DNA from 2 places in the Nesterenkonia sandarakina genome. Region 2 is predicted to be linked to the other one. Evidence: predicted binding sites of a transcription regulator. Region 2 holds the regulator's gene; the other holds the start of a gene.
The links. Region 2 encodes LexA, which represses DNA repair genes until DNA is damaged. Its sites were predicted from a motif close to TCGAACANNTGTTCGA; they were not measured.
Positions count from the first base shown of each region.

Region 1 (14,854 bases), 240 kb from region 2:
TTCTCCTGGGCGAAGAGCTCCGCGCGCAGGAACAGCGCGTTGCGCACCATCACCTTGAAGGCCCGGGGGTTCGCGGTGACCCGGTCCGGATGATCCAGTGCGGAGACGTCCTCCTCCATGGCGGCGAGCTCGGCCAGCTTTTCCGGGTCATCCCCGGCCTGCAGGCGTTCCCATTCCTCCAGGAGTGAGCTGTCGGTCTGCCGGACCACCTCGCCCAGCCAGGCGAGCAGGTCTTCGAGCTCCTCGGTGAGCCGGTTCTCCGGGACCGTCTGGCGCAGCGCCTTATAGGCGTCGGAGAGGTAGCGCAGCAGCACCCCCTCGGACCGGGCGATCTGGTAGTGATTCACCATGGTGGTGAAGTCGAAGGCGCGCTCCAGCATGTCCCGGACCACCGACTTCGGCTGCAGCACATGATCCGAGACCCAGGGCGCCCCGCTGCGGTAGATCTCGAACTGCTGGTTCAGCAGCTCGGCGAGCGGCTGCGGGTGGGTGAGCTCATCGAGGATCCGCATCCGCTCCACATAGTCCACCCCCTCGGCCTTGAGCTCTCCGATCTTCTCCGACTTCAGCTGCTTCACCTGGGCGCCGGTGATCTGGTGCGGGGTCTCCAGGATGGATTCGATCACGCTGATCACATCGTGGGCGTAAGACTCGGACTCGGTGTCCAGCAGCTCCACCGCGGCCACCGCGAACGGCGCCAGCGGCTGGTTCAGCGCGAAGTTGTCCTGCAGGTCCAGGGTCAGGTCCACGGTGCGGCCGTCCTCATCGGGACGGTCCAGGCGCTCGAGCACCCCGGCGGTGAGCAGCTCGCGCAGGATCTGCAGCGCCTGCCGCTGCAGCTGCGCCTTCCGGGCCGGGGTCTCATCTGCGGCGAGGATCATCCGGCGCATCGCCCGGATCGGATCCTCGGGACGCTCCAGCAGGTGCAGCACCATCGAGTAGCTGACCTGCATCCGGGAGACCATCGGCTCCGGGGTGGCCGCGATGATCCGCTCGAAGGTCTTCTCACTCCAGGAGACGAAACCCTCGCGGGGCTTCTTCTTCCCGGCGGAGCGGATCGCCTGGGAGACCTTCTTCTCATCCTCGCCGTGCTTGGCGCGGGCCTTCTGGATCGCCGCCTCGTTCTCGATCACATGCTCCGGGGCCTGGACCACCACGGTGCCGTGGGTGTCGAACCCGGCCCGGCCGGCGCGACCGGCGATCTGGTGGAACTCCCGGGCGTTGAGCTGCCGGGTGCGGGTGCCGTCGTATTTGCTCAGCGCGGTCAGCAGCACGGTGCGGATCGGCACGTTGATCCCGACGCCGAGGGTGTCGGTCCCGCAGATCACCTTCAGCAGGCCCTGCTGGGCGAGCTGCTCCACCAGCCGGCGGTATTTGGGCAGCATCCCGGCGTGGTGCACCCCGATCCCGGCGCGCAGCAGCCGGTTCAGCGTCTTGCCGAAGCCCTTGGCGAAGCGGAAGGTCTCCAGCTTCACCCGGATCAGCTCCCGCTCCTCCTTGGAGACCACGTTAAGTGAGGCCAGGCCGACGGCGCGCTCGGCCGCCTCGCGCTGGGAGAAGTGCACCACGTAGACCGGGGCCTGGTGCGTGCTGACCAGCTCCTCGAGCTTGGTCTGCAGCGCGGTGGTGGAGTACTCATAGCTCAGCGGCACCGGACGCTCCGCGCTGGAGACCGTGACGACGTCGCGCCCGGTCCCGGCACTGAGCCGCTCCTCGAAGCGGGAGGTGTCACCCAGAGTGGCGGACATCAGCAGGAACTGGGCCCGGCTGCCAGTGGCGCCTTGTCCCGAAGAGCCCTGCTCGGCGCGGCCGGTGAGCTCCAGCAGCGGGACCTGCCAGGCCCAGCCGCGCTGCGGATCGGCGTAGAAGTGGAACTCGTCCATGATCACCGGGCCCACATTGGCGTCCCGGCCGTCGCGCAGCGCCTCATTGGCCAGGATCTCCGCAGTGCAGCAGATGATCGGGGCACCCGCGTTGACCGAGGAGTCACCGGTGACCATGCCGACGTTCTCGGCTCCAAAGATGTCCACCAGGGAGAAGAACTTCTCCGAGACCAGCGCCTTGATCGGGGCGGTGTAGACGCTGCGCTCCCCGCGGGAGAGCGCGAAGAAGTGCGCCGCGGTGGCGACCATGGACTTCCCGGACCCGGTGGGGGTGGCCATGATGACGTGCTGACCGTCGGCGAGTTCTAAGATGGCGTCCTGCTGGGCCGGGTAGAGGCTGAGCCCATGCGCCTCGGTCCAGGATTCGAAGGCCGCGTAGAGCTCCTCGGATCCGGGGGCGGCGCCGTCGGTGGGTTCTAGTTTGTGCAGCCGCTTGGCGGCGGTCACCGGGCTCACCAGCCGCGTTCCCGCCAGGCGGGGAGCGAAGCGCGTTCGGCGCCCAGTGTGGTGGGGTCCCCGTGGCCGGGGTGGATGATGGTGTCATCCTCATAGACGTCGAAGAGCCTGGCCTCGACGTCGTCGAGCAGCGAGCTGAAGTCCGCATCCGACCAGGTCTTGCCGACCCCGCCGGGGAAGAGCGAGTCTCCGGTGAAGATATGAGTGGGGCCGTCCTCCACCGGGTAGACGAAGGCCACCGAGCCCGGGGTGTGCCCGCGCAGGTGGATCACGTTCAGCGCGATCCCGTCATAGGAGACCGTATCGCCGTGGCGCAGCCGCCGGTCGATGGTGACGTTCTTCTCGGCCTCGATGCTCACGGCATCCTCGGCTCCGGCGGCGGACTCCGGCCGCGCGCCGGGGCGCTGGCCGGTCCCTGCTGGGGTGGGGGAGTCGGTGGCGTCTGCGGTGCTCGCTGCGGGTGCGCCGGCGGGGGCTTCCAGCAGCTCCTCCAGTGCCCGGATGTGATCCCAGTGCGCGTGCGTGGTGAGCACCGCGGAGAGCTGCAGCGGGCAGGGCGTGTCTGCGGCGGCGGAGGCCAGCAGACTGCGGATGGCCCCGGCGTCGTCGGCGGCGTCGATCAGCACCTGGACCCCGGACTTCTTCGCGGTGAGCAGATACACGTTGTTGTTCATCTCGGAGACCGAGATTCGGCGCAGCGTGATCGCGGGGAGGTCGTAGAGCAGGGAACTGTCAGAAGCCATAGGGGTCAGTCTATGGTCTGGCACCGCTGGGTTGTCAGCCCCGGCTGGTGCCGAGCGCTGTAACGCCTCGCTGCGGGATCAGTGAGCACCCTGGGAAGCGGGCAGACTCAGGATCCCGGCGGTGAGTAGCACCTGCTGCAGCTCCTCGGCGGTGCTCACGATCGGCTTGGCGCCGGCGGTCTCCAGCTCACCGGCGGGGGCGTAGCCCCAGCGCACCCCGATGCAGTCCAGGCCGTGCTCGGCGGCGCCGTCCACGTCGAAGATCCGGTCTCCGACCATGACCACCCGGGCGTCCGGGGCGGTCTCCGCGAGCGGACCGTGGGCCGGGTCCAGGCCGATCTCCGCCAGGGCGGCGCCGAGGATCGGGCCCTTCCCGGCGTGCGGGATGGATTCATCCTCCGCGGAGCCCTGCACCGCGGCGAAGTGGTCCCGGATGCCCTGGATGCTCAGCAGCCGCTCGGCCAGCCCGGTGGGTTTCGAGGTGGCCACCGCGCAGAGAACCCCGGCGGCGTTCAGCGTGCCCAGCAGCTCCTCGATCCCCGGGTAGACCCGGCTGGCCTGCATCCCCTCGTCGAGGTAGCGCTGCCGGTAGACGTCCACGATCGAGGGGATCAGCGCCTGGGTGACCCCGGGCAGGCTGGCCAGGGAGTCAGCCAGCGGCGGGCCCACGAAGGAGTCCAGCACCGCCTGTTCCGGGATCTCGATTCCATGCACGCCCAGGGCGTGGGAGAGGCAGCTGGTGATCGCTCCGGCTGGGTCCACCAGGGTGCCGTCCAGGTCGAAGAGCACCGCCCGGATCTCGGGCGCTGCGACCGCACTTTCGGAGGGGCGGAGGGCAGCTGGGGCGATGGCGGAGTCAAGGTTCACGGCGCCATTGTGACATGGGCCCGTGGCGCGCCGTCGTCGTCGTGATGAACACCACTCCGCGTCCAGTGGCGGAATCCGCCAATGTTGAGGGGCGGAATCTGCGAGTAATGGGGCCCGAAAACCGCATGAGATGCCCGCAGAATCCGCCCCTCAACGGGGAGGGTGGCGTCAGTGGTGAGCCGCCACGGTCTGGCTGCGCATCACCAGCCAGTAGAACAGCCCGCCCAGTGCCGCGCCGATGATCCAGGCGAACCCGGCCAGGGCCGCCAGTGCCGGCACCCAGACGGTGAACACCGCGAAGATCGCTGCGATGCCGAAGGCCGCGATGGCGCGCAGGTTCCAGCCCCGGGTGTAGTAGTACGGTCCGGCCGGGTCCATGCTGAACAGGTCCGGGGTGGAGATCTGGCTGCGCCGGATGATGTAGTAATCCACGATCAGCACCCCATAGAGCGGTGCCAGCAGCGCCCCGAGCGTGTCCACGAAGGTGGGCAGCCCGATCTGTTCGATCACCGCGACCCACAGGGCGCCGATGATGAACCCGATCACCGCGGTGATGTAGCCCCCGGTGCGGAAGCTGATCTTCTGTGGGGCCAGGTTCGCCAGGTCATAGGCCGGCGGGATGAAGTTGGCCACCAAGTTGATGCCCACGGTGGCCAGCAGGAAGGTCACCGCCGCGATCAGGGCCAGGGCCACGGACTCGGTCTGCGCGATGATGTCGGTCGGGTTGTCCAGCGGCTCCCCGGTGCCGCCCTGGAACACTACATAGGCCCCGGCGGTGATGAACAGGGAGAGGAACGTGAAGAACGCCAGCGAGAGCGGCAGCCCGGTGAAGTTGCCCAGCCGCATGGAGCGTTCGGTCTTGGAGAACCGGGAGAAGTCCCCGAAGTTGATGATCACCGCGGCGAAATACGCCACCATGGTGCCGACCACGCCGACGAAGGCGGAGATCGCGGCCCAGCCGGTGACGTCCTGGTTGCTGAAGATGGTGCCCACTGCGGGCAGCAGGTCAGACCCGGCGCGGACCCAGATCAGCACCAGCAGCACTGTCATCACCACGTAGACCGCGGGTCCGGCGAAGTTCAGGAACTTCGCGATGGTCTCGATCCCGCGGGTGAACAGCCACACCTGGATCAGCGCGACGATCACATAGGAGACCCAGCCGATCACATCCAGGCCCAGGAAGGTCCCGGTCTGCGGGCTGCCCAGGGCGGCGTTGAACGCCAGCGCCACCGCGGTGGAGGCGAAGTAGGTCTGCGCGCCGTACCAGAAGATCGCCACCACGCCGCGGACCATCGCCGGGAACCGGGCGCCGAGCACGCCCATCGAGGGCCGGGCCATCACCGCATAGGGGACACCGTGCCGCACACTCGGTGCGCCGGAGAGGTTGACCAGCCAGTTCACGAAGACCCCGGCCAGGATGATCGCGGCGAAGACGAACCAGCCGTTGATCCCGGCGCCGATGAACAGCGAGGCGGCCAGGGTGTAGCCGGCCAGGGACTGCACGTCATTGGTCCAGACGTTGAAGATCTCGAACCAGCCCCAGCGCTTCTGCTCCGGCCCGACCGGTCCGAGGTCCTTATTGTGCAGGGAGGGGTGCGGGGTTGCGGACTGGGCGGCAGAAGGCGGGGTTGCGGACTGGGCGGTCGAGGGCTGGGTGGCAGGCGGCTGCTGAGAGCTGCGGGCTGTCTGGGTCACTGTGATCTCCGGTATGACGGCGGCTCGGGGAGGGTGAATCACAGCGAGACTAGCCTCGGTGAAACGTTGCGCATCACCGTTTGAGGGCCGATGCAACGAATGAAACGCAGGTTTTACGTGGCTGAAACTCCCGGGGCGCCCACCCGGCTCTCGCTTCGAACGTTTGTTCGAACCCGCTGAGGGTTCTACACTGAACGACGTGTCAGAGCGAGCAGGCGAAACCGCCATCATCGAGTCCGTGGACGACTACTACGCCGAAGGTGCGCGGGAGAAGTCCGCCACCAACGGCACCATCGGCCGCGCCGAGGCGGACCGGATCGTGGTCCAAGGCGCACGGGAGCACAACCTCAAGGACGTCACCGTGGAGCTGCCGCGGAACTCCTTCATCGTGTTCACCGGGCTCTCCGGCTCAGGGAAGTCCTCGCTCGCCTTCGACACCATCTTCGCCGAGGGCCAGCGCCGCTACGTGGAATCCCTCTCCGCCTACGCCCGGCAGTTCCTGGGCCGGGTGGACAAGCCGGACATCGACTTCATCGAGGGGCTCTCCCCGGCGGTGTCCATCGATCAGAAGTCCACCTCCAAGAACCCGCGCTCCACCGTGGGCACGGTCACCGAGATCCACGACTACCTGCGTCTGCTCTGGGCCCGGATCGGGGTCCCGCACTGTCCCACCTGTGGCGAGAAGATCGAACGGCAGACCCCGCAGCAGATCGTGGACCAGGTCCTGGCCTTCCCGGAACAGACCCGCTTCCAGGTGCTGGCCCCGGTGGTCCGCGGCCGCAAGGGTGAGTTCAAGGACCTCTTCCGCGACCTCGCCTCCGAGGGCTTCTCCCGCGCCATCGTGGACGGGGAGATCATCCAGCTCAGCGAACCACCCGCCCTGGAGAAGACCTATAAGCACCACATCGAAGTGGTCATCGACCGGCTGGTGATCCGCGAGGGCATGCGCCAGCGGCTCACCGACTCGGTGGAGACCGCGCTGAAGCTCGCCGGCGGGCGCCTGGTCATCGACCTGGTGGACCTCGACGAGGACGGTCAGGCGATCAACGATCGGGTCCCCGAGGGCCTCACCGGCCCCAAGCAGCGGCCCTTCTCGGAGAACCTGGCCTGCCCCAACGAGCACCCGCTGCAGCTCGATGAGATCGAGCCGCGGTCCTTCTCCTTCAACAACCCCTTCGGCGCCTGCGAGGTCTGCTCCGGCATCGGCTCCAGCCTCGAGGTGGACACCGACCTGGTGATCCCCGATGACACGCTCTCCCTGGAAGGCGGCGCCATCGCCCCTTGGGCGCTGGGCAAGGCGTCCAAGGACTACTGGCTGCGCCTGATCACCGCCCTGGCCAAGGAGCTGGACTTCTCGGTGCGCACCCCCTGGAAGGAGCTGCCGAAGAAGGCGCAGAAGGCGCTGCTGCACGGGCGCAACCACAAGGTCGTGGTGCAGTACCGCAACCGCTTCGGCCGGGAGCGCACCTACTCCACCGGCTTTGAAGGCGTGCTCTCCTACATCTCCCGGAAGCACCTGGAGGTGGAGTCCGACAACGCCCGGGACCGCTACGAGCAGTACATGCGCCAGATCCCCTGCCCGGCATGCAACGGCCAGCGGCTGAACCCGGCCGCGCTCGCGGTCACCGTGCAGGGCGCCTCCATCGCGGAGATCGCCCGGCTGCCGCTGGACGAGTGCGCCGAGTTCTTCGCCGGGATCACGCTCTCCGCCCGCGACGCCACCATCGCCGATCAGGTGCTCAAGGAGATCCTGGCCCGGCTGAACTTCCTGCTCGACGTCGGCCTGAGCTACCTGAACCTGGAGCGCGCCGCCGGCACGCTCTCCGGCGGCGAGGCCCAGCGCATCCGGCTCGCCACCCAGATCGGCTCCGGCCTGGTCGGGGTGCTCTACGTCCTGGACGAGCCCTCCATCGGGCTGCACCAGCGGGACAACGCCCGGCTGATCCAGACCCTCACCCGGCTGCGTGACCTCGGGAACACGCTGATCGTGGTGGAACACGATGAGGACACCATCGCCGAGGCGGACTGGATCGTGGACATCGGACCCGGCGCGGGGGAGCGCGGCGGAGAGATCGTGCACTCCGGCTCCGTGCAGGGACTGCGCGATAACCAGCACTCCATTACCGGGGACTACCTCGCCGGCCGGCGCAGCATCCCGGTGCCCGCCCAGCGCCGCAAGGTGGACAAGTCCCGGATGCTCAAGGTGGTCGAGGCCCAGGAGAACAACCTGGACAAGGTCTCCGTGGAGATCCCGCTGGGGATCTTCCTCTCGGTCACCGGGGTCTCCGGCTCGGGCAAGTCCACGCTGATCAACGAGATCCTGTACAAGTCCCTGGCGAATAAGCTCAACGGCGCCAAGCAGGTCCCCGGCCGGCACCGCCGGATCGAAGGAATCGACGATCACCTGGACAAGGTGATCCACGTGGACCAGTCACCGATCGGGCGCACCCCGCGCTCCAACCCGGCCACCTACACCGGGGTCTTCGACCACGTCCGCAAGCTCTTCGCCCAGGCCCCGGAGTCCAAGACCCGCGGCTACCAGCCGGGCCGGTTCTCCTTCAACATCAAGGGCGGCCGCTGCGAGTCCTGCTCCGGTGACGGCACCCTGAAGATCGAGATGAACTTCCTGCCGGACGTCTACGTGCCCTGCGAGGTCTGCCACGGCGCCCGGTACAACCGGGAGACCCTCGAGGTGAAGTACAAGAACAAGAACATCGCCGAGGTCCTCGACATGCCGATCGAGGAGGCCGCGGAGTTCTTCGCCGCCTTCGCCCCGATCGCCCGGCACCTGAACACCCTGGTCGAGGTGGGCCTGGGCTACGTGCGCCTGGGCCAGTCCGCCACCACGCTCTCCGGCGGTGAGGCCCAGCGCGTGAAGCTGGCCTCCGAGCTGCAGCGCCGCTCCAACGGGCGCAGCGTCTACGTCCTGGACGAGCCCACCACCGGGCTGCACTTCGAGGACATCCGCAAGCTGCTCCAGGTGCTGCAGGGACTGGTGGAGAAGGGCAACAGCGTGATCACCATCGAGCACAACCTCGACGTGATCAAGTCCTCGGACTGGGTGATCGACCTGGGCCCCGAAGGGGGCAGCGGCGGCGGGCTCGTCGTCGCCCAGGGCACCCCGGAGAAGGTGGCCGCCACGGCAGAGAAGACCGGCTCCCATACCGGCGCTTTCCTTGCCGCACTGCTAAAGTGAGTGGGCCAGTTCACAGGCTGGCCCCCCAGATCACAGCGCAGGACGACGTCGCGGAGCGGCGAGTAAGCGGAGGCACCAGGTGAGCACCACCCCCGAGGCGCAGGAGTCGGAGCGCGTCGCCACCAACGACGCCGTCCGCAAGGCCTTCGAGATCGCCGTGAAGCTCTCCTGCCGCCCGGTGCTCACCGGTCTGGAGAACACCCCGGCCGAGGGCGGGTTCATCGTGGCCTCGAACCACCTCTCCTTCCTGGACTCGGTGCTGATCCAGGCGCTGTTCCCGCGCACCGTGAGTTTCTTCGCCAAGGCCGAATACTTCAACCAGACCGGCGTCAAAGGCCGCGCCATGAAGCTGTTCTTCGAATCCGTGGGCTCGGTCCCGGTGGAGCGGCAGCGCCAGTCCGCCTCCGTGGAGGCGCTGTTCCACCTGGGGGCGATCGCCGAAGCCGGCCACGGCGTCGGGATCTACCCGGAGGGCACTCGCAGCCGCGACGGCCGGCTCTACCGCGGCAAGAACGGGGTCGGCTGGCTCGCCGTCGCCACCGGGCTGCCGGTGGTCCCGGTGGGGCTGCGCGGCACCGAGGCGCTGCAGAAGCCGGACTCCCGGATGATCCGGCCCACCAAGTTCGACATGCACGTGGGGGAGCCGCTGCAGTTCCCGAAACAGGGCAAGAAGCACCCGCTGCCGGCGCGCCGAGCCGCCACCGAGCAGATCATGGACGCGATCGCCGGGCTCAGCGGTCAGGAACGGGTGGCCCGCTACAACGCGCCGCCCGCCGAGGCCGATGGCTGAGCCCTCCTCCTACCGTCCTCGCACCGGAGAGATCCCCACCAACCCCGGGGTCTACCGCTTCATCGACCCGCACGGCCGGGTGGTCTACGTGGGCAAGGCCAAGAACCTGCGCGCCCGGCTGAACTCCTACTTCGCCCGGGTCGCCACGTTGCACCCGAAGACCTACGCCATGGTCCACGCCGCCTCCAGCGTGGAATGGACCGTGGTCGGCTCCGAGCTCGAAGCCATCCAGCTGGAGTACACCTGGATCAAGCAGCACTCGCCGCGGTTCAACATCATGTACCGGGACGACAAGTCCTACCCCTACCTCGCGGTCACCATGAACGAGAAGTACCCGCGGGTGCAGGTGATGCGCGGGGACAAGAAGCCCGGGGTGAAGTACTTCGGGCCGTTCTACCCGGCCAAGGCCATCCGGGAGACCGTGGACACCATGCTCCGGGTCTTCCCGGTGCGCAGCTGCTCCGCCGGGGTCTTCAAGCGCGCCAAGGCCTCCGGGCGGCCCTGCCTGCTGGGCTACATCGGCAAATGCGCCGCGCCCTGCGTGGGGGAGATCAGCGAGGCCGATCACCGCAAGCTCGCCGAGGAGTTTTGCGAGGTGATGGCCGGGCGCCCCGGCCCGCACGTGAAGCGGATCGAGAACCAGATGAAGGCCGCCGTGGCGGAGCTGCGCTACGAGGACGCCGGCCGGCACCGCGATGACCTCGAGGCGATCCGCCGGGTCTTCGAACGCAACGCCGTGGTGCTCTCCGAGGACACCGAGGCCGATGTCTTCGCCTTCGCCGAGGACGAGCTCGAAGCCGCCGCCCAGGTCTTCCACGTCCGGCAGGGCCGGATCCGCGGGCAGCGCGGCTGGGTGGTGGAGAAGGTGGAGGACACCGACGCCGGCGCCATGGTGGAGCAGCTGCTGATGCAGGTCTACGGCTCCATGGCCGACACCGAACGGATCCCGCCCGAGGTGCTGGTCCCCGCTCTGCCGGAGAACGCCGAAGAGATGACCGCCTGGCTGCGCCAGCTGCGCAGCGACTCCGGCGCCGGCCGGGCACAGATCAGCCTGCGCGTGCCGCAGCGCGGAGACAAGGCCGCCCTGCTGGGCACCGTGCAGGAGAACGCCTCCCAGGCGCTGGCGCTGCACAAGGCCCGCCGCAACTCCGACATCACCACCCGCTCCGCCGCGCTGCGCGACCTCCAGGAGGCGCTCGGCGCCGCCGAGCCGCTGCTGCGCATCGAATGCTTCGACATCTCGCACACCTCCGGGACCAACGTGGTCGCCTCCATGGTGGTGCTGGAGGACGGGCTCGCCAAGAAGCGCGACTACCGGCGGTTCTCGGTCAAGGGTGAGGCCGCACGGGATGACACCTCGGCGATGTATGACGTGATCAGCCGCCGGTTTGCTCGGCACCTGAAGGACCAGGCTGAATCCGAGGCCGCGGTGCCGGAGGTGGCTGAAGGGGCTGAGGTGGCTGAACCCGCAGCAGAGGATCAGACCAAGACCAAGGACTCCACGGTGGTGGAACGGGAGGCGGAGCGCTTCGCCTACCCGCCCAGCCTGGTGGTGGTCGACGGCGGCCAGCCGCAGGTCAACGTGGCCCGGCAGGCCCTGGATGACCTCGGGATCACCGACCTGCCTGTGGTCGGGCTGGCCAAGCGGCTCGAGGAGGTCTGGCTGCCTGGGGACGACTTCCCGCTGGTGCTCCCACGCTCCTCGGAGGCGCTCTACATGCTGCAGCGGATCCGCGATGAGGCACACCGGTTCGCGATCGCCTACCACCGCTCCAAGCGGTCCAAGCAGATGACCGCCTCCGCGCTGGATGAGGTCCCGGGCCTGGGGCCGAGTCGTCGCGCGGCCGTCGTCGCGCACTTCGGCTCCGTGGCGAACCTGAAGAAGGCCAGCCTGGAGGAGATCATCGAGGTCCCCGGCCTGGGCAAGGACACCGCGCAGAAGATCCTGGACCACCTCCACGCCGAGGCGACGGGGACGGGTGAGGCTTCGGGGGAAGCTGAGGTCGCGGCGGATGCTGAGGCCGGGGGAGCCGAGGCGGCGGCGTCGTCGGACTCGGCCTGAACTCGGCACCGAACTCGACACCGAACTCGGTGCTCAACCGGGTCTGAACCCTGGCCTGAACCGAGGCTTCACCGGATTCCCGGCGGCCAGATAGGGTTTGAGCATGGATAGTGGTCTGACCCCGGTGAAGCCGCCCGAGAACGAACTTCTGATCGTCACCGGCATGTCCGGTGCCGGCCGCACCACGGCAGCCCACGCCCTGGAAGACCTGGGCTGGTACGTGGTCGAGGGGCTCCCGCCGGAGCTGATCACCACCATGATCGACCTGATCTCCCGGCACCCCGGGTCCATGGAGAAGCTCGCCGTGGTGATCGATGTCCGCACCCGGGCGCTGTTCTCCAATATGCTCGGCGCGCTGAACCAGCTCAAGGCCACCGGGGTGACCTACCGGATGCTGTTCCTGGACTCCTCCGATGAGCTGCTGGTCCGCCGGTTCGAACAGGGCCGCCGCCCGCACCCGCTGCAGGGCTCCGGCCGGATCCTGGACGGGATCACCGCCGAGCGCGAGCTGCTCAAGGACGTCAAGGCCGCCGCGGAGATCGTGCTGGACACCACCGACCTCAACGTCCACGGGCTGGCCCGGGAGATCATCGAGATCTTCAACGACGACGGACCCGTGCAGCTGCGGCTGAACGTCATGAGCTTCGGCTTCAAATACGGGGTCCCCGCCGACGCGAACTTCATCGCCGACATGCGCTTCATCCCCAACCCGCACTGGGTGCCCGAGCTGCGCCCCTACACCGGCCTAGACTCCCAGGTCAGCGAGTACGTGCTGGGCAACGAGGGCACCGGAGACTTCCTGGAGAACTATGTGGAGTCCCTGCGGCCCGTCATCGAGGGCTACCGGCGGGAGAACAAGCACTACGCCAACATCGCGGTGGGCTGCACCGGCGGTAAGCACCGCTCCGTCGCGGTCTCCGAGGAGCTTGCCCGCCGCCTGGATCAGCTGCCCAACGTCACGGTGAACACCATCCACCGTGATCTGGGACGTGAGTGAGCATGAGTCAGATCTCGTTGCCGCAGCCGCCGGGTGCCTCCCGCGGGTCCTTTAGGGTCTCCGCACTGGGTGGGGGCCACGGGCTCTCCGCCACGCTCTCGGCGCTGCGGGTCATCGCCGCAGAACACCTCACCGCGATCGTCACCGTGGCCGACGACGGCGGATCCTCCGGCCGGCTCCGCGAAGACATGGACGTGCTGCCCCCGGGCGATCTGAGGATGGCCCTTGCCGCGCTGTGCGATGACACCGAGTGGGGCCGCACCTGGGCCCAGGTGATGCAGCACCGGTTCCGCTCCCGTGAGGGCGTCACCGGCAGCCTGGATGACCACGCGATGGGCAACCTGCTCATCGTCGCGCTCTGGGAGCTGATCGGGGACTCCGTGGAGGGGCTGCGCTGGGCCGGGACACTGCTGGGCGCCCGCGGCCAAGTGCTCCCGATGTCCCGGCAGCCGCTGACCATGTCCGGGACCGTGGAACCCATGGCGGACCACGCCGGGTCCGAGGCCGAGCTCCCTGCTGCGACCGCCGGCAGGCTCTCCTCCCAGGTGGCCCTGGCCCACGCCGGCAGCCTGGGCCGGCTGCGCGATGTCCAGCTGCACCCCGCCGAGGCGCCCGCCTGCGCGGAGGCGCTGACCGCGATCGAGCTCAGCGACTGGGTGGTCCTGGGACCCGGCTCCTGGTACACCTCGGTGCTGCCGCACCTGCTGCTGCCCGAGCTGCGGGACGCTCTCTATGAGACCGAGGCCCGCCGGTGTATCGTGATGAACCTCACACCCCATACCGACGAGACCGCCGGGATGAGCCCGGCGGAACATCTGCGAGTTCTTCATCACTACGCCCCCGGCATGCACGTGCATCGGATCATCGCCGACCCGCTGTCCGTGCCGGCTCAGGAACGTGAGGAGTTCGCCGAGGCCGCCGCGGTGATCGGCGCTGAGGTGCGGTATCACGACGTCGCCAAGGCTGGTCAGCCCGAGGTCCACGATCCGCTCCGGCTGGCCATCGCGTTCAGCGAGGTCTTCAACGACTGACCCCAGACGCCCGGAAGCCGGGCCCCGGCACCGCAGGGCCGGAATCCGCTCAGGGGTGTTGGGTACGATGGCCGAGCTGCATCACACGAAGACCAGAGGACAACACATATGGCGCTGACCGAATCGGTCAAAGAAGAGCTCTCCCGCCACCAGGTGAAGACCACATCGGAGCGCAAGGCCGAAGTCTCGGCCATGCTCCGCTTCGCCGGGGGACTGCACATCATCTCTGGCCGGATCGTGATCGAGGCCGAGCTGGACCACGCCGCCACCGCCCGACGGCTGAAGACCACCGTCACCGAGGTCTACGGGCAGAACCCCGAGGTCATCGTGGTCTCCGGCAACGGGCTCAAGCGCGGCTCCCGCTATGTGGTGCGCGTGGTCCGCGACGGCGAGGCGCTGGCCCGGCAGACCGGTCTGCTCGACGCCCGCGGCCGCCCGGTGCGCGGACTGCCCTCCGTGGTGGTCAACGGGTCCATGGCCGACGCCGTCTCCGCCTGGCGCGGCGCGTTCCTGGCCCACGGTTCGCTCACCGAACCCGGTCGGTCCTCCGCCCTGGAGGTTACCTGTCCCGGCCCCGAGGCCGCACTGGCCCTGGTCGGCTCCGCCCGCCGACTCGGGATCCCCGCGAAGGCCCGGGAGGTGCGCAGCGTGGACCGAGTGGTGATCCGAGACGGCGACTCCATCGCCAAGCTGCTCACCCTGATGGGGGCGCATCAGACCCTGCTGGTCTGGGAGGAGCGCCGGATGCGCAAGGAGGTCCGCGCCACCGCGAACCGGCTGGCAAACTTCGACGACGCCAACCTGCGCCGCTCCGCCCAGGCCGCCGTGGCCGCGGGCGCCCGGGTGCACCGCGCCCTGGAGATCCTCGCCGAGGACGCCCCGGAGCACCTGAAGTACGCCGGGGAGCTGCGGCTCGCGCATAAGCAGGCCTCCCTCGACGAGCTGGGCCGGCTGGCGGACCCGCCGATGACCAAGGACGCCATTGCCGGGCGGATCCGGCGACTCCTGGCCATGGCGGATAAGAAGGCCTCGGAGCTGAAGATCCCCGGCACCGAGTCCAGCGTCACCCCGGACATGCTCGAAGGCTGAGCCCTCCGGGGAATTGCGCTTTCCGGCACCACCGACCGGCAGCAC
Region 1 is NZ_JACCFQ010000001.1:2,169,859-2,184,712, forward strand. Features, by position in the region: gene HNR11_RS09985 (DEAD/DEAH box helicase) at 1-2,330, opposite strand, end outside; gene HNR11_RS09990 (MBL fold metallo-hydrolase) at 2,336-3,082, opposite strand; gene HNR11_RS09995 (HAD hydrolase-like protein) at 3,161-3,949, opposite strand; gene HNR11_RS10000 (NCS1 family nucleobase:cation symporter-1) at 4,118-5,644, opposite strand; gene uvrA (excinuclease ABC subunit UvrA) at 5,937-8,840, shown strand; gene HNR11_RS10010 (lysophospholipid acyltransferase family protein) at 8,920-9,630, shown strand; gene uvrC (excinuclease ABC subunit UvrC) at 9,623-11,692, shown strand; gene rapZ (RNase adapter RapZ) at 11,796-12,689, shown strand; gene HNR11_RS10025 (gluconeogenesis factor YvcK family protein) at 12,692-13,720, shown strand; gene whiA (DNA-binding protein WhiA) at 13,829-14,809, shown strand.
Region 1: uvrA (excinuclease ABC subunit UvrA) is a predicted target of LexA. The motif match lies at 5,800-5,815, and genes of this name have one in related genera.

Region 2 (14,854 bases):
GGTCCGGGTAGCGGTTGAGATGGGCGGCCGCGGCGCGAACCTCTTTGCCGATCGCGTCCACGACGTCGGCGGGGACGTCGTAGGTGGTCTCGTTGACGTTGAGCATCGCCTTCACGCTCAGCTGCGGCGCACCGTAGGGTTCTTGACCCTGGAGCTCCTCGCGCAGCGGCAGACGGGACAGGTTCCGGGAGCGAGATGAAGTCACCGCAATATTCTAGCGGGGTGCGCCGCTCCGACCTCCGGGACAGGAAACCTTCTCAGTCCACCGGGACGAAAAGCTCCTGGCCGGGGGTGAGCTCGGAGCCGCTGAGGTCGTTGAGCTCAGCGATCTGTCCGATGAGGACCTGGGGGCGTTCGTCTGACTCCACGGAGGCCGCCACGCTCCAGAGCGTGTCCCCCGCTCCAACGGTGACCACCTGGGCCTCCACGCCGGGGGCCTCACTCGAGGAGGCCTGCGCCTGGTTCATCCATGAGGCTGCCAGGATCAGCGCCCCGAGGAGCGCCATCGTCAGGGCGGCCAGGACAGGAAGGCCCAACAGGAGGAAGCGACCGCGACGGGTCAGGTGCACGCCCGAGGCAGGAGCAGAGTCGGCGGGTGCGAATCCAAGCTGTGCTGTACTCATGGGAAAGAACCTCTCATTCGAACGTGTGTACTATTTCTAGCACATAGTTTCGAAACTTGGCCAGACTCGCCGCAGATTTGATGGAATCTCTCTACGATTTCGAGTAACCTGAGCGCCATGTTCGAAGTGATCTTCGAAGCGAATCTCACTGTGAACAGTCCATCAGCAGGGTCTGACATGGATGCTGACACGGGGCCGGCACAACTACGGAGGCAGCAATGGCGCGCAACACCCAGGACTCATCAGCAGCGCCGCGATTGACGGATCGGCAGCGGCAGATCGTCGACGTCATCCAGGAATCGCTGGCCGAGCGCAGCTATCCGCCCTCCATGCGGGAGATCGGTGACGCCTGCGGGCTGGCTTCGCTCTCCTCAGTGACGCATCAGCTGGCTCGTCTGCAGGAGATGGGATACCTCAGGCGGGTCCCCGGACGCCCCCGGGCCATGGAGGTCCTGCGCGACTCAAGCGGCGCGCTGGTGCTCGGGGAACCTGCCCAGGAATCCGACTCATCCGACCAGGACGCCGTGGTCGACCTCCACGGCTACCGGGAGGAGTCGGACAGTCGGATCGCGGAGATCCCTGTGGTGGGACAGATCGCTGCGGGTGGTCCGATCTTGGCCGAGCAGCGGGTCGAGGACATCATGCCGCTTCCCCGCCAGCTCACCGGCGAGGGCGAACTCTTCATGCTCCAGGTGCGCGGTGATTCCATGATCGAGGCCGGCATCTTCGAAGCCGACTGGGTCGTGGTGCGACGTCAGAGCACGGCCGAGAACGGTGACATCGTCGCCGCCCTGTTGGACGATGAAGCCACCGTGAAGACGCTCAAGCGCCGGGACGGCCATGTGTGGCTGCTGCCCCAGAACCGGCAGTACGAGCCCATCCTCGGCGACGAGTCCACCATCATGGGCAAGGTCGTCACGGTGCTGCGCAGCCTCTGAGTGACCGCAACCTCTGAACAGCCGCCGCACCTGAACGACGGCGGCCACTCGACGGGACAGCGCGCCTGAACGACGGCTACCCCGGTACGGGCCGCCCCGGAAGGGCTTGGGCGCGCCGGAGACGGACAGAGTCCAGCGTTCGGCTCAACGCCCGTTCTCAGCCAGGCGCGCCAGAGCTCCGCGAGCAAGGTCCCCGTTGGCGGTCGGCCAGAAGTCCGGCATCGAGCGCTTGAGGAATCCCCCGTAGCGCGCGGTGGCCAGACGTGAGTCCAGAATCGCCAGCACCCCCTTGTCCTCCGAAGTGCGGATCAGCCGACCGGCGCCCTGAGCCAACCTGGTGGCGGCGTGCGTCGCAGCGACCTGCATGAAGCCGTTCCCGCCGTGCCGAGTGACCTCCTGGCTGCGTGCGCTTACCAGCGGGTCATCGGGGCGTGGAAAGGGGATCCGGTCGATGGCGACCAGGCGACAGGAGCGCCCGGGGACATCGACGCCCTGCCAGAGGCTCATCGTGCCGAAGAGGCAGGTCTCCTCGTCTTCGGCGAAGGCGCGCACCAGCGAGGACATGGTGGAGTCTCCCTGGCAGAGGATCGGGAGGTCCAGTCGCTCACGGAGGTCCTCGGCCGCCTCCTCCGCCGCACGGCGAGAGGAGAACAGTGCCAGGGTCGCGCCCTTGGACGCCTCGATCAACCCGGCCAGCTCATCGCGCTGGGCCTGGGCGGTCTTCATCGAGGGCGGGGGCAGGTGCTTGGCAACATAGAGCACCCCCTGCTTGGGGTAGTCGAACGGGCTTCCCACGTCCACGGCATCCCAGGCAGGAGCCTTCTCCCCCGCCAGGCCCAGCGACCCCGCCACCGGGTCGAAGCTGTCACCGATGGTCAGGGTGGCGGAGGTCAGCACCACGGTGCGATCACCAAAGAGCCCATCGCGCAGCCGCCCGGCCACGGACGTCGGCGCGACGTAGATCAGCGGAGATTCCTCCAGATCGGCCTCCTGGTATCCCCGCCCCGGGACGAAGCTGCCCGGCCGGTTCAGCCAGACCACATCGGGGGTCTCCGGAGATTCCAGGATCCGGTTCGCGGTCTCGAGCACGGCCTGCATCCGCGACCTGGCCGTGTTGCGCCCCGGATCGGCTTCGGCGTCGCCGGAGGGTTTCGAGTCCGAGAGGGCGGTGCGGGCGGCGTTTCGTGCCAGCTCCACGGCCTCGCGCTGTTGAGGGTTCAGTCCGCGCGCCAGAAGGCCAGAGTCCACCCGGTGGAAGGCCGCCTCGACGGCGACCGCAGAGCTCTGAAGCGCCTCGACGTTGATCGCTGTATGCCGCCGGGCCGAGGACGCCGCGGCCTTGATCATCGCCGCGGAGAGCTGAGCGGTGACCGCAGAGGTCACCCGGTCAGCCAGCTCGTGGGCCTCATCGACGATGACCGCGTCGTGCTCCGGCAGCACGTCGAGGCCCTCGAAGGCGTCGATGGCGAGCATGGCGTGATTCGTGACCACCAGATCCGCGTCCCTGGCCTTCTCCCGGGCGCGCTCGGAGAAGCACTCGGCCGCCATCGGGCACTTTCGGGGCCCGATGCAGTCCACTGCGTTCACCGAGATCTGGCGCCAGGCCCGGTCGGTCACCCCGTGGGGCAGGTCGTCGCGGTCCCCGGTCTCGGTGACCTCGGCCCACTCGCGCAGCGCCACAATCTCCTTGCCCAGCTGCGAGCCGGGTTCCACGGCGGACACCCCTCCGGTCGGCTCGTCGGCGAAGGCGAACAGCGCCTGCTCGTCGTCGTCCTCGGGGAATCCGCCGTCCATCTTGTGTTTGCACGCGTAGTTCGCCCGACCCTTGACCAGGGCGACATCGACCTCACGCTCCACGTGCTCGGCGATGTTCTCCAGCAGTCGGGGAAGATCACGACCCATGATCTGCGCCTGCAGCGCCAGGGTCGCGGTAGAGATCAGCACCGGCTTCTCCGCGTCCAGGGCGTGGACCACGGCCGGGACCAGGTAGGCCAGAGACTTTCCGGTGCCCGTACCCGCCTGGACCAGGAGATGGCGCCGCTTGCGCAGCGCCATGGCGACATGCTCGGCCATGGTCACCTGCCCGGACCGCTTGACCCCGCCCATCGCGGTGACGGCACGTTCGAGAAGCTCCGTCGTCTCCTGGTATCCGGTGGACCGGCTGGTGCTCACGCTCAAGGCGTCGGCTCTGCGGTGACCTGGAACTCGGAGAGGTCCCCGGCGAGCTCCCGACGGACCAGCACCTTCAACAAGGTGCCCTCCTCCAGGTACTCGGTGGAGAGGATCTCGGCGTCCTCGGCATGGAGCCTGGAGACGATGTCACCGTGTGAGTAGGGAACCATCAGCTCCAGCGGGACGCTGGGGCGCGGGATGGAGCTGCTGATCAGCTCGCGCAGCTCCGCGATGCCCTCTCCGCTGTGAGCCGAGACCACGATGGTGTGTGGCTCCCGCCGTCGGATTCGTTCCACCACGTCCCAGTCGGCGACGTCGGCCTTGTTCAGCACGATGATCTCGTCCACCTCGTGCGCGTCCACCTCGGCCAGAACCGTGCGGACCGCCTGGATCTGCCCTTCGGGCTCGGGGTGCGACGCGTCGACGACGTGCAGGATGAGATCGGCGTCGGCCACCTCCTCCAGAGTGGAGCGGAACGCCTCGATCAGCTGGGTGGGCAGCTGGCGGACGAAGCCCACCGTGTCAGAGAGCGTATAACCGATCCCGTCCGGGGTGACCGCCTTGCGGGTGGTGGGGTCCAGGGTCGCGAACAGCGCGTTCTCGACCATCACTCCGGCGTCGGTGAGCCGGTTCAGCAACGAGGACTTCCCGGCGTTGGTGTACCCGGCGATCGCCACGGAGGGGACAGCATTGCGCTTGCGGTTGGCCCGCTTGGCATCACGGGCCGGCTTCATCGCCGCAATGTCCTTGCGCAGCTTGGACATGCGCGCGTTGATCCGGCGACGGTCCAGCTCGATCTTGGTCTCACCGGGTCCGCGGGACCCGATGCCCGCGCTCGCGCCGCCCACCTGGCCACCTGCCTGGCGGGAGAGCGACTCGCCCCAGCCACGCAGCCGCGGGAGCATGTACTCCATCTGCGCCAGCTCCACCTGGGCCTTGCCCTCGCGGGATTTCGCGTGCTGAGCGAAGATGTCCAGAATCAGACCGGTGCGGTCGATCACCTTGACCTTGACGATGTCTTCGAGTCCGCGGCGCTGGGACGGGGCGAGCTCGGAGTCGACCACGACGGTGTCGGCGCCGAGTTCGGCCACGGCCACTCTGATCTCTTCGGCCTTGCCGGACCCGAAGAAGGTTCCGGGGTCGGGTTTGGCGCGGCGCTGCAGGAACCCGTCGAGGACGGTGGAGCCTGCGGTCTCCGCCAGGGCGGAGAGCTCGCGCAGGGAGTACTCCGCCTCCGCCACGGTGCCCTCGCCCCAGAGCCCGGCGAGGACCACCCGCTCCAGACGGAGCTGACGGTATTCAACCTCGGAGACATCTTCCAGCTCGGTGGAGAGTCCATCCACCCGGCGCAGCGAGCGGCGCTCCATGAGGTCATACTGCTCACCGTCGGAGTCGGTGTGTGAGGTCTCATCGGAGAGCTCCCGGGCCTGCTCGCCGAGAATGCCGCCCCGCCGGGAACCGGGTTCAGCCTCGAAACGGGTGGTCCGCCCTGGGGTCTGCTCGCGGGCGCGGTCGGCGGCGAGGATCCGCTCGATGGTGGCATCGACGGAGGACTGCTCTGCGGCTGACGCCGGGGTGCCCTCGGGGGTCTCGCCGGAAGGTTCGGGCGTGTGGTTCTGCTTGGTCATGATCTCCTTAGGACCAGTTTTCGGCCTGGCCCTGCCCGCCGTGGATCTCCATCCTACGTTCGACCCGGGACATGGTTAAGTGCACGGGTCCGCTGTGGAGATCGGTCGGGACTTGCTCGTGGTGTGGATGGCGTGTGCCGCAGTCGCGGCCCGCAAGACCGAAGATGGGTCTTCGGCGTGCCGGGCTCCGCGCACTGGCAACAGGGCCGACTCAGAAGGCCGGCCGGGCGATCAGAAGGTGACTCAACCGCGGGGGCGGGAGTACGTCAGGTGAATCCACATGAGAAAGAGTCTACTACGATTCACCCTGTGAGCTCCCAGCACTATTTCTCCGCGTCCCCCGAGGGGCCATTCACCCGCCGCGCCGTCTCGGTCAACCTGGACGGGGGAGAGGTCTCCGTCGCCACGGCCGGGGGGATCTTCTCCCCCGATGGCGTGGACAAGGGTACGGCCGTGCTGCTCAAACATGCGCCGGATCCGGCACCGGAGGGGAACCTGCTGGACATCGGCTGCGGCTGGGGTCCCTTGGCGCTGACCATGGCGATGCGCTCACCCCAGGCCACGGTCTGGGCTGTGGATGTCAATGAACGCTCCCGCACGCTCTGCGCAGAGAACGCGGCGGCCCTGGGACTGAGCAACGTGCGGGTGCTCGCGCCCGAAGAGGTTCCGGCGGATATCCAGTTCGACACCATCTGGTCCAACCCGCCGATCCGGGTCGGCAAGGAGGTGCTGCACGGGCTGCTCCAGCACTGGCTGCCCAGACTGAGTCCCGGAGGCGATGCCTGGCTGGTGGTGCAGAAGAACCTCGGAGCCGACTCGCTGCTCACCTGGATCTCCTCGATGCTCGAGACCGCCGACGGGGACTTCCAGAGCGGACGCGCGGAGACCGCGAAAGGCTTCCGACTGCTGCGGATCAGCAGAGACTGAACCGGGGTTCCCGGAGGCGGGCAGCCTCGGCCGCTGCCAGCTGTTTCGGCCGCGTGCTGCGCCGTCGGCCCGGCTCTTCAGCTGTGCAGCACCCGTTCCCGGTGCGTATCGGACAGTGGCTCAGGTCAGCGTGCCGGTGAGCACAAGCTCGGCGGGTCCGGCGAGCTCGACATCCTCCGCGCCGTCTTCCCGGGCCGTGAATCGCACGCTCACCTGACCGCCGGGAACGTCGACCTTCCAGAGGTTGACGCTGTCATCGGCGGCCCATACACGCACCGCGGCGGCAGCAGCACATGCGCCGGTCCCGCAGGACATGGTCTCCCCGACCCCGCGTTCGTGGACGCGCATCCGGACTCTGCCCACGGGCTGGCCGTCCTCGTCGTCGGTGACCAGCGGCTCGGCCGGGACCACGAACTCGACGTTGGTGCCGGCCGGCGGAACCGGGTCCACCTTGGGCGCCTCATGGAGGTTCAGCTCCTGCAGCGTCACCTCGTCGCCGAGAGCGACGACGGTGTGCGGGTTGCCCATCGAGATGCTCAGGGCGGGACGCGGTTCCTCGAGTCCTGCGGCGATCACCAGTGCGTCTGAGGCGTTCGCGGCCGCCTGCTCGGGGTCCAGGAAGGACCACACGCCCATGCCGATGGCGTAGCCTTCGGGAACCTTGCGCACGCTGCGCAGCCCGGCGCGGGTCAGCACCGGAAGCCGGTGACCCTCGGTGAGCTGCACCAGGCCTTCTGCGATCAGGAAATGGGCGAAGGCGCGCACTCCGTTGCCGCACATCTCGGACACCGATCCGTCGGAGTTCCGATAGTCCATGAACCACAGCGGCTCGTCGTCGGTGCTGCTGAGCTGGGTGCTCTCGGCCAGCAGCCGGGACACCACGGCGTCCCCGGTCACACGGTGCGCCGGGACGGCGCGGATGACCCCATCGGCTCCGATGCCGAGGTGGCGGTCGCACAGTGCCGCGGCCTGGTGCGCCTCGAGGTCCTGCTCGCCCAGGGGGTCAGCGAGCATCACGAAGTCGTTGCCGGTGGCGTGGGCCTTGGTGACGGCTGTGCCGGCGAGAGACTCCAGGCCGGTGAGGTGGTGAGCCACGCGGTTCTCCTTCAATGCGGATGGATCAATGGTGCTGGATCGATGCTTCAGGATAGATGGTGCAGGACCGGCGCTGCTGGCTGGGCCGTGCGCCGTGGGCCCTGGAGATTCACCAGGACCATGCTGTGGTGTTCAACGTCGGGAGCCAGAGATCGCTTCCTCCGCCTGGTTCGCCAGGTGCTCCGAGAAAGCGGGCAGCCAGGTCACTCGGGGGTCCGCCCGAAACCAGGTCTCCTGTCTGCGGGCGAACTTCCGTGTCGCCACCGTGGTGGCCTCCACCGCTTCCGACTGGGTGAGCTCGCCGTCGAGGACCTGAAGGAACTGCTGGTATCCGATGGCCCGGGAAGCGGTGCGCCCGCGGCGCAGACCGGCGAGGTCGAGCTGATGCACCTCTTCGAGCAGACCATCTCCGGCCATGTGGTGCACGCGCCCAGCGATGCGCTCATGCAGCAGGAGCCGTTCCATGTGGAGTCCAAGCTGCACGATCGGCCCCAGGCGGGGCTCATGGACTCGTTGCGGCATGAAGGAGGAGAACGTCCGGCCGGTGAGCTGCACGACCTCCAGGGCCCGGATCAGGCGACGGTCGTCCTTGATCACGGCGGCAGACTCGGGGTCACGCTCGCGCAGCTGCGCACGCAGCCCCGCCGCACCCTCCTCCTCGAGGCGCAGCGTCAAGCGGCTGCGCAGCTGTGCATCCGTGGGCGGGAACTCGATGACGTCGATCACGGCCCGCACGTAGAGTCCGGAGCCGCCGACCATGATGGGGGTCTTGCCCCGAAACCTGACCTCGTCGATGACCTCACGCGCCCGGTTCTGGAAGTCCGCGACAGAGGCCTCTTCGGTCACGTCGAGCACATCGAGCAGGTGATGCGCCACCCCTCGGGACTCTTCTGCGGTGACCTTGGCGGTGCCGATGTCCATGCCGCGGTAGAGCTGCATCGAGTCGGCGTTGATGATCTCCCCATCCAGACGCTCTGCGAGCTCGATGCCCAGCCGGGATTTACCGGAGGCGGTGGGGCCCACCAGCACGATCAGCGGAAGGTCTGACGTGGGCGATCCGGGGCGCACCGTCCCCGCCTGGGTGGCGTGGTCCCCCGGGGTCATCGGGAGACCGGCGGGAGCGTCGGCATGCCCAGAGAGACCGCTCCCGGGGTCGAACCGGTCACCTGGGTGGTCCCCACACCGCAGGAATCCGCCTGCCAGCGGTCCCAGGCGTCCCCGGCCGGAGACCGGCGCAGCTGGTAGTCCGCGGTGTCCTCCGGATCGGCCAGCAGGTGGAACCCGGCGGTCTCGGTGATCGGGACGGTGGCGAAGTCACCAGGGCGCGGGACCGGTTCCCCGGTCGGGACCGAGAAGTGGACCAGACGATTATCGCGGGCCCGCCCGGTCAGGCGCCCAGTCTCACTGGATTTGGTCCCCGAGTCCGCGGTGACCAGCAGCTCCTGGGAGGTGCCGAGCAGCTTCGCGTTCTCCTCGGCCCCGATACGATCCTGCAGGGCACAGAGCCGCTCGAAGCGCTTCTGCACGATCGCCTTGGGCACCTGCTCCGCCATGGTCGCCGCGGGGGTGCCTGGGCGTGGCGAATACTGGAAGGTGTAGGCCGAGGCGAATCGCGACGCTTCGACCACCTGCATGGTCTCCTCGAAGTCGGCCTCGGTCTCCCCGGGGAAGCCCACGATGATGTCGGTGGTGACCGCGGCGTGCGGCATGGACTCGCGGACCTTCTCCAGGATGCCCAGGAACTTCTTGGACCGGTAGGACCGGCGCATGTCTTTGAGCACCTTGTCGGAACCGGACTGCAGCGGCATATGCAGCTGCGGCATGACGTTCGGGGTCTCTGCCATGGCGTGGATGACGTCGTCGGTGAAGGAGGCCGGATGAGGACTGGTGAAGCGCACCCGTTCGAGCCCCTGGATCTCTCCACAGGCGCGCAGAAGCTTGGCGAAGGCGCCACGGTCGCCGAATTCCACGCCGTAGGTGTTCACGTTCTGGCCCAGCAGGGTGACCTCCACGGCGCCGTCGGCGACCAGGGCACGCACCTCGGCGAGGATCTCTCCGGGGCGTCGGTCGCGTTCCTTCCCGCGCAGCGAGGGCACGATGCAGAAGGTGCAGGTGTTGTTGCATCCCACCGAGATGGAGACCCATCCGGAGTGCACCGATTCCCGTTTGGTCGGCAGCGTGGAGGGGAACGTCTCCAAGGACTCGAGGATCTCGATCTCGGCCTCGGCGTTGTGCCGGGAGCGTTCCAGCAGCGTGGGCAGCGAGCCGATGTTGTGGGTGCCGAAGACGACGTCGACCCAGGGTGCCCGCTTCTGGACGGTCTCCTGGTCCTTCTGGGCCAGGCAGCCGCCGACCGCAATCTGCATGCCCTCGTGCTCGGCCTTGGTCTTCCGGAGCATTCCGAGGTGGCCGTAGAGCTTGTTATCGGCGTTCTCCCGGACCGCGCAGGTGTTGAAGACGACCAGGTCAGGGGTATCACCGGTTTCCACCGGCCCATAGCCTGCGTCTTCGAGGAGCCCGGACATCCGCTCCGAGTCGTGGACGTTCATCTGACACCCGAAGGTGCGGACCTCGTAGGTGCGTGGGCGCACCCTCGGAGTCTCCTCGGCGGGGCGCGCGGCGCCGTCGGCCTCCGGCGCAGGGCTCTGGGCGCGGTCCATCAGTGCATCACTCATCGCACTGGATTCTACGCGTTGGAATGATCGTCGATCGCGTCGCGCACGATCTGGAACGCCACTCCAGGGGCGTGTCCCCTGCGGGCCAGCATCGACACCAGCCTCCGGGTGATCTTGTCCCGCTCGGCGCGCTCCTCCGGACTGGGCCCGGTGGGCACGCTCTTTCCCTGCAGCTTTCGCTGCACGAGTTCTCGCGCCGCGTCACCCTCGTCCTCGGGGGTGATCTGTTCCAGTGCCTCTGCGGCGAGAGCATCATTGATGCCCTTCTCACGCAGCTCGCGGCGCAGCGCAGACTTCCCGAGGTTCTTCAGCTCGTGCCGCCCCTTCACCCAGGTCTGGGCGAACTCGCTGTCGTTGACCAGATGGACCTCTTCCATCCGGTCCAGCACGCGGGTGATGATCTCGGCGCTGAACTCCTTCTCCTGCAGTGCCACAGCCAGCTGGTGCCGGGACTTCGGGGAACCGGTGAGTCGGCGCAGCACCACCGCGCGCGCCTTCTCGTATTGTTCCGCGGGACTCAGCTCAGAGTGCGCCCCTGAGGCGGAGTCCTCCTCGTCCTCCGGGCCCTGATCATCCCCCGCGCCGCGAGAATCCTCCGCGCTCTCATCTCCCTCCGCGTCCTCGGCTATCTCAGTCGAGTCTGCGGTCGCGGCGGATCCAAGAGTCGCGGCGCTGCTCACGGCGGAACCGGGATCCGCCGGTGCGGTGTGTGGAGCCCCCGGCGAGCTGTCAGGCTCACCGTCCTCCGTGACCGCGGGCACCGAGGTATCCACCACCAGGAAGTCAGGAACTGGGGCGTCAGGGTCCCGCTCCTGAATGTTGGTCATGGCGGCCCGCAGCGCGTCGATCTTCTGCTGCTGATCACCCATGGCGACCTCCTATCAGCCGTCGACTGCCTGCAGGGCGGGCCCGCCTTCTTCTTCCAGCGGGGAGGTCAGACCGAGCTTCTCGCGGATGCGCCGTTCAATCTCATCGGCGAGGTCGGGATTGTCCTTGAGGAAGGTGCGCGCCTTCTCCTTGCCCTGGCCCAGCTGGTCCCCGTCGTAGGTGAACCAGGCGCCGGACTTCTTCACGAGGCCGTTCTCGACGCCGACATCGATGAGTCCCCCCTCGCGGGAGATCCCCTCGCCGTAGACGATGTCGAACTCGGCCTGCTTGAACGGCGGAGCCATCTTGTTCTTCACGATCTTGGCGCGGGTCCGGTTGCCCACCGCGTTGGTGCCCTCCTTGAGGGTCTCGATGCGGCGCACGTCCACACGGACCGAGGCGTAGAACTTCAGCGCCTTGCCGCCGGAGGTGGTCTCCGGGGAGCCGAAGAACACGCCGATCTTCTCGCGCAGCTGGTTGATGAAGATCGCGGTGGTCTTGGTCTGCGAGAGCCGTCCGGCGATCTTGCGCAGCGCCTGAGACATCAGCCGCGCCTGGAGCCCGACGTGGGAGTCACCCATCTCGCCTTCGATCTCGGCGCGGGGCACCAGGGCTGCCACGGAGTCGATCACCACGATGTCGATCGAGCCGGAGGAGACCAGCATGTCCATGATCTCCAGTGCCTGCTCACCGGTGTCCGGCTGGGAGACCAGCAGCGCGTCGGTGTCCACGCCCAGCTTCTGGGCGTACACCGGGTCCAGGGCGTGCTCGGCGTCGATGAATGCCGCAATGCCACCCTGCTTCTGAGCGTTGGCTACTGCGTGCAGGGCGACAGTGGTCTTGCCGGAGGACTCTGGCCCGTAGATCTCCACCACGCGTCCGCGGGGGAAGCCTCCGATGCCGAGCGCGGCGTCCAATGCGATCGAGGAGGTCGGGATGGTCTCGATCGGTGCGCGGGTGTCATCACCGAGGCGCATGACAGAACCCTTGCCGTACTGCTTGTCGATCTGGGCGAGCGCCGCTTCAAGCGCCTTCTCACGATCCTTGCTGACTGCCATGATTCACCTCGATGACTCGTTGTATGTGTGTGGTGCCAGACTAGGCGGACCCTCTGACATGACTTCGTGCACGTTCAGGCCGTGTGCGTCTGAAGGAGTCCGTCCCGCAGCACGGGGCTTCTGGGGAAAACTCTAGCGCATTCAGTCGAACATATCTTCGATTCCCGGCCTGGGCGTGTCCGATCCCAGAGTTCCGGATCGATCCTCCGCTGTGCTGCACCCGGAGAGCGGGTCGAGAACCTGAGCTTCCTGCCTCAGCGGTGCTGACCGGTGCTGACCGGTGCTCAGCGCAGCTCAGCGTTTGGGCGCGATGTCGCGGCCGAGCCGACGCTCCGCGGGGACATCCTGCTGGTCGCAGACGGCGTCCCAGACGTCCCGAGGGCTCACCCCGGCCTCCAGGGTGGCCTTCACGCTCATCTGGTACTGACTGAGCACCAGCGAGTCCGCGAGCACGTGGGCGTAGTTGGGCCCGAACTCACCCTCCATGAGGAACCAGAATCGACTCTCTCTCACAAGGCCCTTTCATCTGCGGCGTTCTCATTCGGCTTCCCCGCCGGATCCTTCACATTCACGGCCCCGGGAAGCGCCGATCCATGGGCCAGCGCGGGATCATGCTCGGCGTCGAATTCGGTATAGGACTTGTTCAGCTTCGCCAGCAGCCGGGAGAGCGTCTCGATCTCCTGCTCCTGCCACGGCGTGAGCATCTGGAGGTACCGTTCGGCCCGGTCTCCCTGGGCGGATTCCAGTCGGGCCCGGCCCTCCTCGGTCAGTGAGACCATCTGCGCCCGACCATCTGCAGGATCGGTGGCCTTCTCGACGAAGCCCCGATGCTCCAGCGTGCTGAGCTGACGCGAGAGGGTGGGCTTGCCGATCCCAAGGTGACGGGCGATCGCCGTCATCCGCTGCGGCCCCATCTGTTGCAGTGTGGCCAGTACGGAGTAGGACGCCGGCTCGATCTCGGAGTCGATCTGACGTGCCAGCTGCAGCGCGTTGAATCGGCGCCGGACGAAGAGTCGGTTGAACTCCTGCTCCAGCTCGTGGACCTTGGCGCGTCGATCGAAGCTTCCCATGGGCAACAGTCTATGACAGTGAAGGAGGGCCACCCCATAGGGCGGCCCTCCTGCACAGATTCAAGCTGCGGGACGGATCACGATCCGCTGCGAGCGAGCTCCTCGCGGGTCAGCGCATCCGGCACGCGGTCCGGGACGACTCCGCCGCCGAACTCCCGCTGGAACTCAGTGGGAACGGTGTCGGGAACCTGTAGACCCTCGGCCGTGGCGATGCGCTCAGCGACCTGGGAGAGCATCGCGGAGAGGGGCACTTCGAGTGCGGTGCAGATCGATGCCAGTAGCTCCGAGGAGGCTTCCTTCTGGCCGCGTTCCACCTCGGAGAGATACCCCAGGGACACGCGGGCGTCATGGGAGACATCCCGGAGGGTACGACCCTCGGCCTGACGGATGCTGCGCAGAACGTCACCGATCTCCTGGCGCAGCACGACTCCCTTGGACTCTCGGGGCTGGGCCGCAGCGACGCCGTCGACGTCCATATCTTTCCAACGGGTCACGCCGTTGACGGTGACTGGTTGTCTCACCATGGACTCACTCCTCTTTCGGTATGTTCCACCTGTGGTCAACGGTGTTCGCAGGTGTTTTCTTCCCGGTGTGGCTGCTGGTCCTCGTGGCTCTACTCTAGACCGAATACCCGAGGCCATGCGGTGCGGTGGCCAAGAAGTCTTCGACGAGTTTCAGGGCGCCCTCCACCGAGGCGGCGCGAATCGCGGCGCGGTCACCGTGCAGCTCGAGACGCAGGGAGCCGGAGAGCCACTGGTCGGCGGTCTCCGGGCCAAGCCCGGCCGCCGCAGCGGCGCATCCGGAGGGCAGCGCGAGCTCGAGTCGTTCGCGCGCGCTGTTCCTGCAGGCCAGTCCGAGATATACGGTGCCCACCGGCTTGCCCTCATGCGGCTCAGGCCCGGCCACACCGGTGGTCGCGATGCCGATATCCGCGCCGGTGCAGGAGGCCGCCCCGCGCGCCATGGCGGCAGCCACATCGGGATCGACCGCGCCCCGGTCGGCAAGCAGCTGCGCGTCGACGCCGAGAACATTACGTTTCACGGCGCTGGCGTAGGCCACGACGCCGCCCAGAAGCGCCACCGAGGTGCCCGGCACCTCAGCGATGCGGGAGGACAATCCTCCGGCGGTCAGCGACTCGGCGGTGGCCAGCGTGAGGCCGCGATGCGCCAGCGTCTGGATGATCCCGCGCGGCGAGGTCGCACGCTCGGCGGCTCGCGCCAGCTCATCTGCATCCCCGGAGAGGCTCGCGGGCTGCTCGGAGCGCTCGTCTGCCTGGTCGGAGAACTCAGCCATCTGAAGGTTCTCCGGCACGTCCCGGGCCGGGTGCATCGGCCCGGTCCCGACGGACCCGGCTGCGCATCCTGATCGCGGAGATCAGGTAGTCCACTCCGGTGACCACGGTGACCACCAGGGCAAGGATCATGATCCAGAACGCGACGTCGGCCAGCCAGCTGGCGAGCACCACCAGAGGCAGCAGCATCAGCTGCAGACCCGCGGACTGCAGCACGGTCTTGAGCTTGCCGCCGCGGGAGGCAGGCATGACGCCGTAGCGGATCACGACCATGCGCAGCACGGTGACGCCGAGCTCGCGGGCCAGGATCACCACGGTCACCCACCAGGGCAGCTCGCCGAGCAGCGAGAGCATGACCAGCCCCGCTCCGATGAGCAGCTTGTCGGCGATGGGGTCGGCGATCTTGCCGAAGTCGGTGACCAGGTTGCGCGAGCGGGCCAGGTCGCCGTCGATCTTGTCCGTGAGCACCGCCAGGGCGAATACCCCGGCCGCCGCCCAGCGCCAGCCTCC
Region 2 is NZ_JACCFQ010000001.1:1,931,703-1,946,556, reverse strand. Features, by position in the region: gene HNR11_RS09005 (histidinol-phosphate transaminase) at 1-205, opposite strand, end outside; gene HNR11_RS09000 (LysM peptidoglycan-binding domain-containing protein) at 258-623, opposite strand; gene lexA (transcriptional repressor LexA) at 842-1,561, shown strand; gene HNR11_RS08990 (ATP-dependent DNA helicase) at 1,706-3,733, opposite strand; gene hflX (GTPase HflX) at 3,736-5,361, opposite strand; gene HNR11_RS08980 (methyltransferase) at 5,671-6,288, shown strand; gene dapF (diaminopimelate epimerase) at 6,409-7,383, opposite strand; gene miaA (tRNA (adenosine(37)-N6)-dimethylallyltransferase MiaA) at 7,516-8,487, opposite strand; gene miaB (tRNA (N6-isopentenyl adenosine(37)-C2)-methylthiotransferase MiaB) at 8,484-10,058, opposite strand; gene HNR11_RS08960 (regulatory protein RecX) at 10,070-10,927, opposite strand; gene recA (recombinase RecA) at 10,940-11,983, opposite strand; gene HNR11_RS08950 (DUF3046 domain-containing protein) at 12,278-12,496, opposite strand; gene HNR11_RS08945 (MarR family winged helix-turn-helix transcriptional regulator) at 12,493-13,053, opposite strand; gene HNR11_RS08940 (helix-turn-helix domain-containing protein) at 13,131-13,577, opposite strand; gene HNR11_RS08935 (CinA family protein) at 13,672-14,346, opposite strand; gene pgsA (CDP-diacylglycerol--glycerol-3-phosphate 3-phosphatidyltransferase) at 14,339-14,854, opposite strand, start outside.